2 linked regions of the Candidatus Vesicomyosocius sp. SY067_SCS001 genome follow. Each later gene encodes a partner of the first gene's protein in a complex. Links are inferred from orthologs where the notes say so. Each region holds a gene or a part of one and is shown on either strand. Other genes may lie near its edges. The genes, in order: hisF and hisH.

Evidence for each region.
Region 2: the proteins of hisF (region 1) and hisH are in contact, whole or in part, in a crystal structure (PDB 6RU0), measured with the Thermotoga maritima proteins. The link is inferred for Candidatus Vesicomyosocius sp. SY067_SCS001 from one-to-one orthologs. Residues at the interface, in WP_004080486.1 of Thermotoga maritima: Met1, Leu2, Ala3, Arg5, Ser40, Glu41, Asp45, Glu46, Ala70, Glu71, Ile73, Asp74, Ile75, Pro76, Phe77, Asp98, Lys99, Ser122, Gln123, Glu161, Thr195, Leu196, Asn247, Arg249, Glu251; in WP_004080484.1 of Thermotoga maritima: Asn15, Arg18, Arg22, Arg117, Leu118, Pro119, His120, Met121, Gly122, Trp123, Asn124, Asn134, Gly135, Tyr136, Tyr138, Val140, Tyr158, Glu180, Lys181, Ser182, Ser183, Lys184, Ile185.

The regions. Positions count from the first base shown.
Region 1 is NZ_CP054877.1:27,023-33,528, forward strand. The notes cover bases 2,276-5,051. They hold hisF (imidazole glycerol phosphate synthase subunit HisF), read left to right. Parts: upstream 2,276-3,167; coding sequence 3,168-3,935; downstream 3,936-5,051. Other genes in these bases: HUW60_RS00130 (phosphatidate cytidylyltransferase), read right to left, coding at 2,276-2,373; uppS (polyprenyl diphosphate synthase), read right to left, coding at 2,381-3,082; HUW60_RS00145 (redox-active disulfide-containing membrane protein), read left to right, coding at 3,990-4,520; cyoE (heme o synthase), read left to right, coding at 4,535-5,051. In the rest of the region: HUW60_RS00120 (M23 family metallopeptidase), read right to left, coding at 1-450; dxr (1-deoxy-D-xylulose-5-phosphate reductoisomerase), read right to left, coding at 425-1,576; more of HUW60_RS00130, read right to left, coding at 1,573-2,275; more of cyoE, read left to right, coding at 5,052-5,428; HUW60_RS00155 (DUF2970 domain-containing protein), read left to right, coding at 5,429-5,620; HUW60_RS00160 (COX15/CtaA family protein), read right to left, coding at 5,738-6,506.
Region 2 is NZ_CP054877.1:889,129-895,576, reverse strand. Bases 2,380-5,097 are described here. They hold hisH (imidazole glycerol phosphate synthase subunit HisH), read left to right. Parts: upstream 2,380-3,290; coding sequence 3,291-3,905; downstream 3,906-5,097. Other genes in these bases: nth (endonuclease III), read right to left, coding at 4,422-5,054; hisB (imidazoleglycerol-phosphate dehydratase HisB), read left to right, coding at 2,706-3,284; HUW60_RS04300 (aspartate-semialdehyde dehydrogenase), read left to right, coding at 2,380-2,477. In the rest of the region: hisC (histidinol-phosphate transaminase), read left to right, coding at 1-99; HUW60_RS04305 (Nif3-like dinuclear metal center hexameric protein), read left to right, coding at 100-840; more of HUW60_RS04300, read left to right, coding at 1,455-2,379; sbcB (exodeoxyribonuclease I), read right to left, coding at 5,124-6,448. UniProt on the Escherichia coli protein: IGPS catalyzes the conversion of PRFAR and glutamine to IGP, AICAR and glutamate. The HisH subunit catalyzes the hydrolysis of glutamine to glutamate and ammonia as part of the synthesis of IGP and AICAR.

The sequences.
Region 1 (6,506 bases):
AAAACTAATTCCTGCTTTTTGTGCATCAATACCAAAGGAATTACTTATATTAACCACAGTTGTGGATGAATTGCTAAGTATTTTTTTGGGTTGTTTATTGAGAACGGTGGAAAAGTAATTACCATTAAGCACAATATCTAGATTAATCATGTTGTTCAGTTGGTAAGTTAAAGATTTAAAATGTTGATTTTTGTGTAATCTAATAATTAATTTGTGACCAATGTTTAAATGGTTAAGTTTTTTATTATTTTTATTAGCAATAAGTAGATTGATAAGTAATCGATTAGAAAGCCCAAGTTCGGAAAAATACTGACTTAGTGAATCACCATGTTTAATAGTGAAGTGATATGTATTGTTGTCAGTATAAGCAGGAGTGAATATCATGCTAAAAAACATAAGTATTAGTATGGTAATTTTGTAAAATTTATCCATACTGTTTGATAATTTCATGAGCTATTTCACGAGCAATAAGATCATTGTTAATTACCTCTTCTAAAGAGTTTAGTGTTGCGTGTTTCATAGTGCTTAGTGTTTGGTCGATGATTTTTGGTATATCTAAAAAACTAATTTTATGGTTAAGAAAATGCTTAACTGCAATTTCATTAGCTGCATTCATGGTAATCATGGCATTACCACCTTTGTTAAGTGCTTCAAATGCTAGTTTAAGGCAAGTAAATTTTTCAAAATCTGGTTGATAAAACTCTAAGGAAGCTGTGCTAGTTAAGTCAAGTTCAGAAACGCCAGAGTTCATTCGTTTTGGATAACTCATTGCATATGCAATAACTGTCCGCATATCTGGATTTCCTAGTTGAGATAGTGTTGAACCATCTTTGTAAAAGACTGATGAATGAACAATGCTTTGTGGATGTATAACCACATCAATTTGTTTTGGTGTGAGTGAAAATAAATAATGAGCTTCAATTACTTCTAATCCTTTGTTCATCATAGTAGCAGAATCAACTGAAATTTTACGTCCCATTGACCAGTTCGGGTGTGTACAGGCCTCATTCGGAGTGATATATTTAAATTGGCTAATTGGTGTGTGTAAGAATGGCCCCCCACTAGCAGTTAGTTGAATTTTATTTAATCCTGATTTGCCACTTTTTAGGCACTGAAAAATTGCACTGTGTTCTGAATCAACAGGAATTAGTTCGGCATTAAATTCTTTTACTGTTTTCATAAAAATATCACCAGCTAATACTAATGATTCTTTATTTGCAAGCATAATTCTCTTGCCAGCTTTGGCACCACAAAGTGCTGATGACATACCAATAGCGCCGACAATAGCAGCCATAACATAGTCAGTATCTTGATGGGTAACAATTTTATCCAAGGCTTGAATACTACTAAGTACTTGGGTGTCAGTAGTGATAGCATTTGATAATTTTTCAGCAGATTGTTCATCTACCATAATGGCATAACTTGGTTGATATTTGTTGCATAACTTAATCATTTGCTCCCAGTCAGTGTTAGCACTCAGAGCAAAAATATTAAATTTATCAGGATGTAGATCTACCACAGATAGCGTGGATTTTCCGATAGAACCAGTCGCTCCAAGTAAGGTTATGTTTTTCATATTAAGCCAAGTCCTAGTAAGAAGAATGGTGCTGTTGCTGTGAGAGAATCGATTCGATCTAAGATTCCTCCATGTCCAGGAAGGATTTGTCCACTATCTTTAATATTTGAGATACGTTTAAATAAGCTTTCGAATAAATCACCTAATACTGATATATTAGCAACAACAACCGTTAATAGTAAATAACTTAAATATTGATTAGTTGCTATATTTTGATTTTGTAAAAATATCATCATTATCACTAAAGCAACACTAATGCCACCTATTACGCCTTCAATTGATTTTCCTGGACTTAATTTTGGTGCTAATTTCCATTTACCAATTGCTTTACCAGTAAAATAAGCACCAGAGTCAGCGCCCCAAGTAATCAACATAAGTAGTAAAAAATATTTAGATCCATATTGTTGTTTCAAAGTGATTAGCGCAATCCACATAGGTACTAATAACAATAATCCATTTATAATACGAACAATAAGTGGGTCAAACCAAAAATTAGTTTTACTTGGATAACTTAACACCCAATATAAATTAATTGTCCACCACAAAACAGACAGGTAAAGTATAAATGGAATAACTTGTGTATTTTTTTGAATAATAAGTGCAGATACCACGATACTAAATACTAATAGTATTCTAGCGATTAAGCACTTAAATTTAATTAAACGGGAAAACTCCCATGCGCCCAATGCTGTAAAAATTAAGAGTAGTTGTGCGAAGTAATAATTAGGCATAGCGAATATAGCCCAAATTATTAGTGGTGCTAAAATGAAAGCAGTTATGATTCTTTTTGTTAGCATAATTTTTTTAAAGTCTTGTACCAAAACGTCGATTACGATTATTAAAGCTATTAATAGCTTTTTTTAATTCAGATTTGTTAAAATCTGGCCATAGTGTTTTTGTGAAATAAAATTCACTATAAGCAATATCCCACAATAAAAAATTACTAATTCTAAGCTCGCCACTGGTACGGATTAACAAATCGACATTTGGTTCATTGGCTAATGACAGGTATTGTGAAAAGTTTTTTACATTAATATCATTGGCTTTTATGTCTCCGGCAACAGCTGCTTTTGCTATTTTAACTGCTGCTTGAGTAATATCCCATTGGCCGCTATAATTGGCTGCAATTATTAGTGTTAATCCAGTATTGTTTGCAAGTAGAGCTTGTGTATCAAGAGCTACTTGTTGAATTTTGATAGGAAATAAAGACATATCACCAATTATTTTTAGTTTAATGTTGTGCTTATTAAGTTTTTTTACCTTTTGTTGAAGCATATCAAGAAATAATTTAAACAATAAAGAGACTTCTTTAGTCGAACGGTTTTTATTCTCACTACTAAAAGCAAATAGAGTAAGTGTTTTAATACTGCGTATTGAACAAGCTTTAACAACATTACGTACTGCTTGAATTCCTTGTTGATGTCCTAGAATACGGGGCAAAGAGCGTTTTGATGCCCAACGACCATTACCGTCCATTATAATTGCGATGTGTTTAAGCGTACTCATAACAAAGTTAGATTATACCTATAGCATTACAAACAGTCAGCAAACACAGTTAATATAGAACTGATATACGGTAAAATTTATAATTATGAGTCTAGCAATAAGAATTATTCCCTGTCTTGATGTATGTAATGGTCGTGTAGTTAAAGGTACTAAGTTTATTGATATTAAAGATGCAGGAGACCCGGTTGAAGTAGCTAAGCGTTATGACTTAGAGGGTGCTGATGAGATTATTTTTTTAGATATTACTGCATCAATTGATGGTAGAGATACCATGATACATACGGTTGAAGCAATTGCCGAGCAAGTATTTATTCCATTGACTGTAGGTGGTGGTATTCGTAAAGCGGCAGATGTACGTGCTATATTAAATGCAGGAGCAGATAAGATTACTATTAATTCTGCTGCTATTTTTAATCCTAATTTAATCAACCATTTAAGTGAAGAATTTGGATCACAATGTATTGTCATTGCTATTGATGCAAAGAAAATCGATAATAATAAATGGGGAATATTTACTCATGGTGGACGAAAATATACAGGGATTGATGCTATTGAGTGGGCGAAGAAAATGACTTGTGGTAATAATGGTGCTGGTGAGGTGTTGCTTACCTCAATGGATTGTGATGGTGTTAAGACAGGTTTTGATTTGTTACTTACCAGGGCGGTTTCTGATGCAGTAGATGTACCTGTTATTGCTTCTGGTGGTGTAGGAAATTTAGAACATTTATCTGAAGGTGTTCTACAAGGAGCTGCTGATGCAGTATTGGCAGCTAGTATTTTTCATTTTGGTGAATATACGATACAACAAGCTAAAAAAGCTATGAAAGAAAATGGTATAGAAGTCAGACTTTAGAACTTTGGTTTTTTTAAGTGTATTATATAGGCACTTTATAAGCATAAGATTTTTATGAATTCTAAAAAAGAATTATGGATATTATTAGCATCTTTTGTGTTGCCAATTGCTTTTGGAACGGCTTTTTTTTACCTAAGTCCTGAGTCTTTTACTCGTCATACGATTAATTTTGGTGAGTTTGTTAATCCTATTATTGTTACTGAAAAAGAAGATATAGTATTTACAGATGTTAATAACAACCTACAAGGTTTATGGACATTGGCTTATGTAACCAAGCAATGCGATAGTATTTGTATAAAAGCATTGCATGATATAAGAACTGTTAGAATTTTGATGAATGAAGACATGCTTCGTATTCAATGTTTATTGTTAATTACAAGTAAAGCTAAAGCACAACAAACAGATGTATTAGTTGGATATTCTAGTGAGTCACTTAGTCGACAATTTAACCAGTTTTCAAAAAATAGTTTATTTTTAATTGATCCATTTGGTAATGTGATGTTACGTTACGATTCAAAACAATTAGAAGTTAAACGTGTGATTAAAGATTTAAAACGCCTGTTGAAGTATTCACGTATTGGCTAATATAGGAGATTATAATGCCTTTAATTAGTGACTTATTAGCTTTGTGTAAACTTAAAGTGGTGGCATTGATTTTGCTTACGGCAGTGGTAGGCATGTTTTTAGCCGTACCTGCACCGTATCTACCTAACGGATTATTAGTATTAAGTGCATCAATTGGTATTAGTATGGTAGCTGCTTCAGCGGCAGTGTTTAATCATGTGGTTGATGAACAGATTGACGCCCAAATGTCTCGTACTAATCAACGCCCTTTGCCACAAGGAAGGGTGAGTAAAAATCAAGCATTAGTGTGGGGGGTATTTTTGGGATTTATTGGTCTTGGTATTTTGCAATTATTTGTTAATATTATTACTGTGGTGCTTACGTTTATTTCATTAATTGGTTACACTATCATTTATACTTTGTATCTTAAACGTGCAACCCCGCAAAATATTGTTATCGGGGGTGCGGCGGGTGCAACCCCACCTGTACTAGGATGGACAGCGGTATCTGGTACTCAGGGTATTGAATATGCTTGTTTGTTATTTTTAATTGTTTTTATCTGGACACCTCCCCACTTTTGGGCATTAGCTATTTATAGGGTTGAAGAATACAAAAAAATCGATATGCCTATGTTACCAGTAACACATGGATTAGCCTATACTAGAACGCAAATTTTATTATATACGGTATTATTATTATTAGTTAGTTTATTGCCTTATTTATCAGGCATGTCTGGGCTTATTTATTTAGTAATAACAATTGCATTGGGAGTTAGGTTTCTAGTGTATGCGATTAAGATTTATAATAATCCAGATGATAAAATAATTGCTTGGAGTACTTTTATGTATTCAATTAATTATTTAATGTTGTTATTTATTGCACTATTATTTGACCATTACTGGCTAATATTTCTTTGGGAAATTTTTTAAATGAAAAGATTAGGACAAGTATTTAAAGCAGTTGTATCTGCTATGATCGGTGTTGGTAAAAAAGAAGATTTAGTAAAAGATTTTGCACGTACTGAAAAACAAGGGCCATGGCCCTATATTATTATTGGTTTAATTATGACATTTGTTTTTATTGTTTTAATAATAGCGATTGTTAAGTTAGTATTACCATAGTTAAGTGTTTTAATGATTACATTAAATGTTTGTTATTTTTTCTGTAGGCTAGAGGATGGTTAATATTTTGATTTATTTAATAATGGAGTATGGTAATAAATAGTTAGTTGTTATGTTTTATAAAAGTTCTTTATGATGATCTTTTTTGAAAATTTTGTGTACAATAGTAACAATACTAAGCAATAATAATAATGCTATTGTATTATGTAATATTGCTATTATTATTGGCAATGAAAGAACAACATTAAGAACACCAAGTGTGATTTGTATTGTTAATAGAATAACACTTAATATTAAATTAAACCTTAAGTGGTTGTAATTTTTAAATAAATAAATAAGTAATAGCATGAATATAGTTGTTATTAAGGCACCAATACGATGAAGCATTTGAATGGCAGAACGTGCTGTATTTTCTAATATACCATACTCATAATTAGTTCCTAATGATCCCCAATATAATGCATTAGTAAAATCTAGATCAGGCGGCCACCATTTGTTTAAACAAGTTGGAAAGTATTCACCACAAGATAGCGCTGCATAGTTAGCACTTGTCCAGCCGCCTAGAATGATTTGTAAACTTAGCATGGTTAGTGTTATTAATAATACAAATTTATGTTTTTTTAAAACGTATTGGTAAGTAGTTGGTGTTTTTTTTTGATTTAAGAACATCCAAACAAGTAATACAGTAGTTAAAAACCCCCCTATTAAATGTAAAGTAACAATACCAGGATGTACTAAAAATGTAACTGTCCACATACCAAACGCGCCTTGTAACATAACAAAAAAAGCGCTAAATCCAGGTAGTTTTAATGATTGTTGGTGTTGTAGTTTTCCTTTTAGTGCTAAGAAAAATAGAATAAGTATTGTCAATCCAAGTGTTGAGGCA
Region 2 (6,448 bases), 860 kb from region 1 along the record:
AAATTAATTAATTGTTTACGTGTAACGATTGGCACTGAAGAACAAAATCAAAAATTCATTAATATTGTAAAAAAATTCTATATCTTACAAAGGGTGTAAATGATTGATAATAAAATCCTATCTGAATATTGTCATGATTATCTTGATGTAGATATATTTGATGATTATTGTCCAAATGGTTTGCAAATTGAAGGGCGTCAACAAATTAGAAAAATCATTGCTGGTGTTAGTGTTAATCAGGATTTAATTGAAAGAGTAATTGATGAAAAAGCTGACGCTCTATTTGTTCATCATGGATTGTTTTGGCAAAATGAAAGCTTAGTAATTACCGGCATTAAAAAAAATCGCATCAAGATTTTACTAGAGAAAAATATTAATCTATTTGCTTATCATCTTCCTTTGGATGCTCACCTTATAGTTGGTAATAATATTCAACTAGCAATGCATCTTAATATTGTTAATCCAACTCCTATTAGAGATACTTTGGTTTGGCAAGGTGAAGTTAAATTATCACTTATTGAGATGTCTCAAGTAGTACAAGATATTACACAACGTATACCTTTAGTATTTGGTAATCTTAACCAACAAATTAAAAAAATTGCATGGTGTACTGGTGGTGCTCAAAGCTATATTAAACATGCAATTAATATTGGCGCTGATTGTTTTATTACTGGAGAAATATCAGAACAAACCCCAGCTATCGCCAAAGAGAACAATATTGCTTTTATATCTGCGGGTCATTATGCTACTGAACGTTATGGAGTGCAAGCCTTATGTCAACACTTGAGTGAAAAATTTAACGTTAAATATCAATTTATTGATATTTATAATATCGTATGAAAAATAAGTTTTAAAGTAAGAACTAAAATCAAATTTATTTAAATTTATCAAAAATTTAAATGGTATTTATTATTAGTGTATCGTCATACTACTCGTTTATTTTAGTTTTTAGCATAGGGGCTAAAACATATTTTATGTATGCTATACATAATGATTTTTTGATGTTGGTATTTGTTTTATTATGAAGGAGTATTGAAATTGTTATATTTCCATAGTGTTGATTTTTATAAGCATTATGCTTATGTATTATTAATGTTTTTATGGTTATATCCCTGTTCTAAGTATTAATTTTTAATTATATTTAATGTTATCTCTTTTTGGATTTTGGCGGAAAATTTATATTTATATTAACATTAGTCAAATAATATTTATACAGGAAAGTTGTAAAGCAATGTAGTTGCTTAGTGTCAAATTCAACTTTAACAAAAATATTTTTAATGTTAGATGCGTAACCATAGTTTCCTTTTATGAAAGTAAGTCTTTTAAATTGACAAAATATAAAGTTCACTATCTTGAATAGTGAGATAAAATAAAAATAACCTGCTTTTGACGAATAAAATATTGATTAAAACTCAAGTATAATACTATTTATATAACTTATAAATTATAATTTTATGAATAAAAAGTATGATGTTGCTGTTGTTGGTGCAACAGGTGTAGTGGGAGAGATGATTCTTTCTATTTTAGAACAGCGAAATTTTCAAATTAATAGTTTATATCCTTTAGCGAGTGCTAATTCTACTGGTAAAAAAGTATTTTGTCAGGGTAAAAGTTGGATGGTGCAAGATTTAAATAACTTTGATTTTTCACAAGTGCAAATTAGTTTGTTTTCAGCTGGAGGTAGTATTTCTAAAAAATATGCACCAATTGCAGCTGATTCAGGGTGTATTGTGATTGATAATACGGCGTATTTTCGCCGTGATAAGGATATTCCATTGGTTATACCAGAAGTAAATCCTCATGCGATTATAGATTATACAAAACGTAATATTATTTCGAATCCTAATTGTTCAACCATTCAAATGTTAGTAGCACTTAAGCCGATCTATGATGCAGTAGGGATTAAGCGTATTAATGTTGCTACTTATCAGGCGGTATCTGGTTCTGGCAAGGAGGCAATTACTGAACTAACAGATCAAACAGTTAAATTATTAAATGGCCAAGAGATTGATATTAAGGTTTATCCAAAGCAAATTGCGTTTAATGTTATTCCACATATTGATGTTTTTCAAGACAATGGTTATACCAGGGAAGAAATGAAAATGGTATGGGAGACTCAAAAGATTTTTGAAGATGAAACTATCTTAGTCAATCCAACAGCAGTTCGTGTGCCAGTTATTTATGGCCATTCCGAGGCAATTAATATTGAAACTAGAAGAAAAATTACTGCAGCTGAAGCTACTAAGATTCTATCAGAAGCAAAGGGTGTGACAGTTATGGATAAGCGTGAAGATGGTGGGTATGCTACGCCATTTGTTGAGGCAACTAATCATGATGATACGTTTGTAGGCCGTATTCGTGAGGATATTTCTCATGAAAAAGCTCTAAATTTGTGGGTAGTTTCTGATAATATTCGTAAGGGTGCGGCGCTTAATACCGTGCAGATTGCTGAAATTTTAGTTGAGGAGTATTTATAAATCTTGATATCATAAAAACTATTTATTAAAAGTTTTTGCCAATTATTTTGTTTATACCTTAGGAGTAATTTGATTGTTTTATGCAAGTGTTATTGGTATTTTGATTATGTTGGTTATTACCAAAATTATTAGTTTTATAATTGTTTTAGCTTTATCCCTTTATATTGTTATGGTAATTATTTTTGTCAATAGTTATAATAAAGAATTATTTTAATTTGCAGAATAAATATGATTAAAGTATCTAGAAAAACCAATGAAACTGACATTATTGTTGAGTTAAATTTATATGGGATGGGTAATGCAAGTATAGATACTGGTGTTCCATTTTTAGATCACATGCTGGATCAAGTTGCACGGCATGGATTAATGGATTTAACTATTAAATGCGATGGTGATATACAAATTGATGATCATCATAGTGTTGAAGATATTGGTATTACATTAGGACAAGCCTTTGCTCAAGCAGTAGGTGATAAAAAAGGCCTTATACGTTATGGCCATTCTTACGTGCCGTTGGATGAATCTTTGTCGCGAGTTGTATTGGACCTTTCTGGTCGTCCTAGTCTAAATTTGAATGTAAGTTTTACACGTGCTATGATTGGCACCTTTGATGTTGACTTGATTTCAGAATTTTTTCAAGGATTTGTTAATCATTCTTTAGTTACATTGCATATTGATAATATTAAAGGAATTAATTCCCATCATCAGGCTGAAACCATCTTTAAAGCATTTGGCAGGGCATTACGTGTGGCAATAACAGAAGATGAACGTCAAGAAGGTATTCCTTCAACCAAAGGATTACTTTAAGTATTCGTGCAAAGTATTGCAATTATTGATTATGGTATGGGCAACATACGCAGTGTGAAAAAAGCACTTACATATGTTGCTCCTAATGATAATGTATTTATAACTAATAATACTGATTTAATTATGGAGGCTGATCGCATTGTTTTTCCAGGTCAAGGAGCAATAGGTGCTTGTATAAAAGCATTGGTAAAATATAAATTAATTAACGTGATTAAGCATTGCGTTAGTGAGAAGCCATTTTTGGGTATCTGTTTAGGTTTACAACTCTTATTTGATTTTAGTGCGGAAAATGGGGGTACCGATGGCTTATCTATTGTAGAAGGTAATGTTGTAAAGTTTTCTAATAATCTTAAAGTACCACATATGGGTTGGAATACAGTTAAACAAACAATAGAACATCCACTTTGGCATAATATTGATGATAATACACGTTTTTATAGTGTACATAGTTACTATGTAGAACAAAATAGCAACAATGTAGTTGCTGGGTTGACTAGTTATGGAGTTGATTTCACTTGTGCTATTGCTCAAGATAAACTGTTTGCAGTACAGTTTCATCCTGAGAAATCACAATATGATGGGTTGCAGTTACTTAGTAATTTTGTCAATTGGCGAATTTAGTAATTTTTTTGTTAAAGGATTTATTTTATTTAATTTTATGAATTATCTAGATCAACAATAAGCTGATTTTTCTCATTTGTAAAAATCTAAAACCAACTTTTATTTTGAATGGCATTTGTTAGTGAAAAAGCATAAATTAGATTAATCAATTTTTACATAGATAAAATTTAGCTTATTTTTTGTAAATCTTGTTTTCTGTAGATGCTTTTTATCTAAATAAAAAGATTCAAGTAAAGTCAATATAATCAGGATTATTTATTACTAGATTATAAATTTTTATAATGATTGTTAGTCTAAAACAAAAAAATAGTTATTGGTAATTTGATGAAGTTTAGTAAACTAAGTGCTTATTTATAATTAGTGAATTTAGAACTATCTTTTAAAAGATAAAAGTAGATTACACATGTAAATATTATTTATGTTATTTGAGTTTCTAATTGGTTGAACCGCTGCTTGTTTAAGGATTAAGAGATTTTTGCTATTGTGTTCTATCTTGAACATGGAATATTTAAAAAATTATAAGTTTTTTTCTTCGTATTCACAAAGATCAAGCAAGATACACTCTGTGCATAATGGAGATCGAGCTTTACAGGTATAACGTCCATGTAGAATCATTAAATGGTGTGCAGGTACTCGGTATTCATTAGGGATGAATTTAACCAATTTTTTTTCTACTTCTAATACAGTTTTACCACTTGCAATAGCAGTGCGGTTGGCTACACGATAAATATGTGTATCCACTGCAATAGTAGGATGGCCAAAGGCAGTATTAAGAACAACATTAGCAGTCTTACGACCAACACCAGGTAGTGCTTCTAGTTCTTTACGAGTTTTTGGGACGCTCGAGTTGTATTTTTCAATCAGAATTTTACAAGCTTGTATAATATGTTTGGCTTTTGAGTTAAATAAGCCAATAGTTCTTATTGTATCTCGAAGTGTATTTTCCCCTAGTTTAGAAATAGTTTTAGGTGTATTGGCAATTGGAAATAATTTGTCAGTTACCTTGTTGACACTTTTATCGGTTGCTTGGGCAGACAATGTTACGGCCACTAATAGTTCAAATGGTGTTGAATAGTTTAATTCTGTGGTTGGATTTGGTATCTTTTTAAGCAACCTTCCAAATATCTTTGTGCGTGTCTCGGCGTTCATTTTTTCTTTGCCTATTTTTTTTCTTAATGCTAAACATTATACCTTATATTTAAATCTAATGAAAATACCCTAAAAGAACGACTTGCTATAAGTTTCAAGTTGTTTCCATAATTTTTCTTGATTTGGGTGTTGTTTCCTGATTATGTTAATTCGTGTTAGATAATCATCAATGGTTATATATCCATTTATACCTGTTTGGACTCTTTCTTGTACAGTTTTGAACCATTCTTCTTTTTCGTTTTCAGTTAGAACGTCTGGATAGTTCCTAGCTTTGAAGTGCATTAGTAATTTTGAGAGTCTCTCGTCTTTAAATTTTGGATGAAAGTTTTTTAATTTATTAGTAGATAAAGTTTGGATTTGATTGCAAAGATGTTTATCTTTATTGTCGTTAATAAAATCATCATATAATGCTTGATCAACATCAGAACTTTGTGGACGTTGTTGATCATTTCTGTATAAATCTTGTACAACTTTGCTAATTACAATCTGATTTTCTTTAATAAATTCAAGTCGTTGAAGACAAGTACTCATATCAATTTTCAATTGTTTAATAATTCTTGACTCAAGTTTATAAACATTAGGAATAAACATTGGACTTTTATTAAAAATTAGTTCTTTAATTTGTAGTCCTTTCATTTCTTTTGATAATGCAGATTGATTATTTTTAGTAAACATTAGAGTTTTAAGTCTTTTAATGTTAAGTTCTAGTAAAATACAGGGATCCTGATCAAGGTTAAATACAAAGACTCGATCATGATATGAATGATAAGCAAGAGCAACTGATAAACGTGTACAAGAAAGAGTAGTAGGATATATTCCTGAGGTGTATAACATCGGTTCAAATAGTTTGATTTTTTCCTTAATTGTTTTCTTCTTTCTTAAACTAAATGCATAATCAAATAATTGTGGTTGTGTTTTTTTGATGATTTTTGCTATTGCAATAGTAGCATATACATCAGCTAAAGCGTTATGTGCATTTGTATGCTCAATGTCATTAGCCAGTGATAATTTATCTAATTTAAATATTACCTTATTTTGTTCATCATAAACCCATTTAAGGCTTGTGTCTTTTTTAAGTGCATAACATAAGCGTACAACGTCTAATATATCCCAGCGAGTATTACCATTTTTCCAATGCCAAGTATAAGGGTCTATAAAATTACGATACAATGTGTGACGAGTGAATTCATCATCAAAACGAATTGAATTGTAACCTACAATACAGGTATTTGGAGTTGAAAGTTGAGCATGAATTTTTCTAATAAATTTATGCTCAATCATTCCTTTTTGCTCACATAATTGTGGGCTAATACCAGTTATAAGACAGGTTTCAGGTGATAGTAAGCAATCATTGGTGGGTTTGCAGTAAAACATCTGTTCATTTATAATGTTAA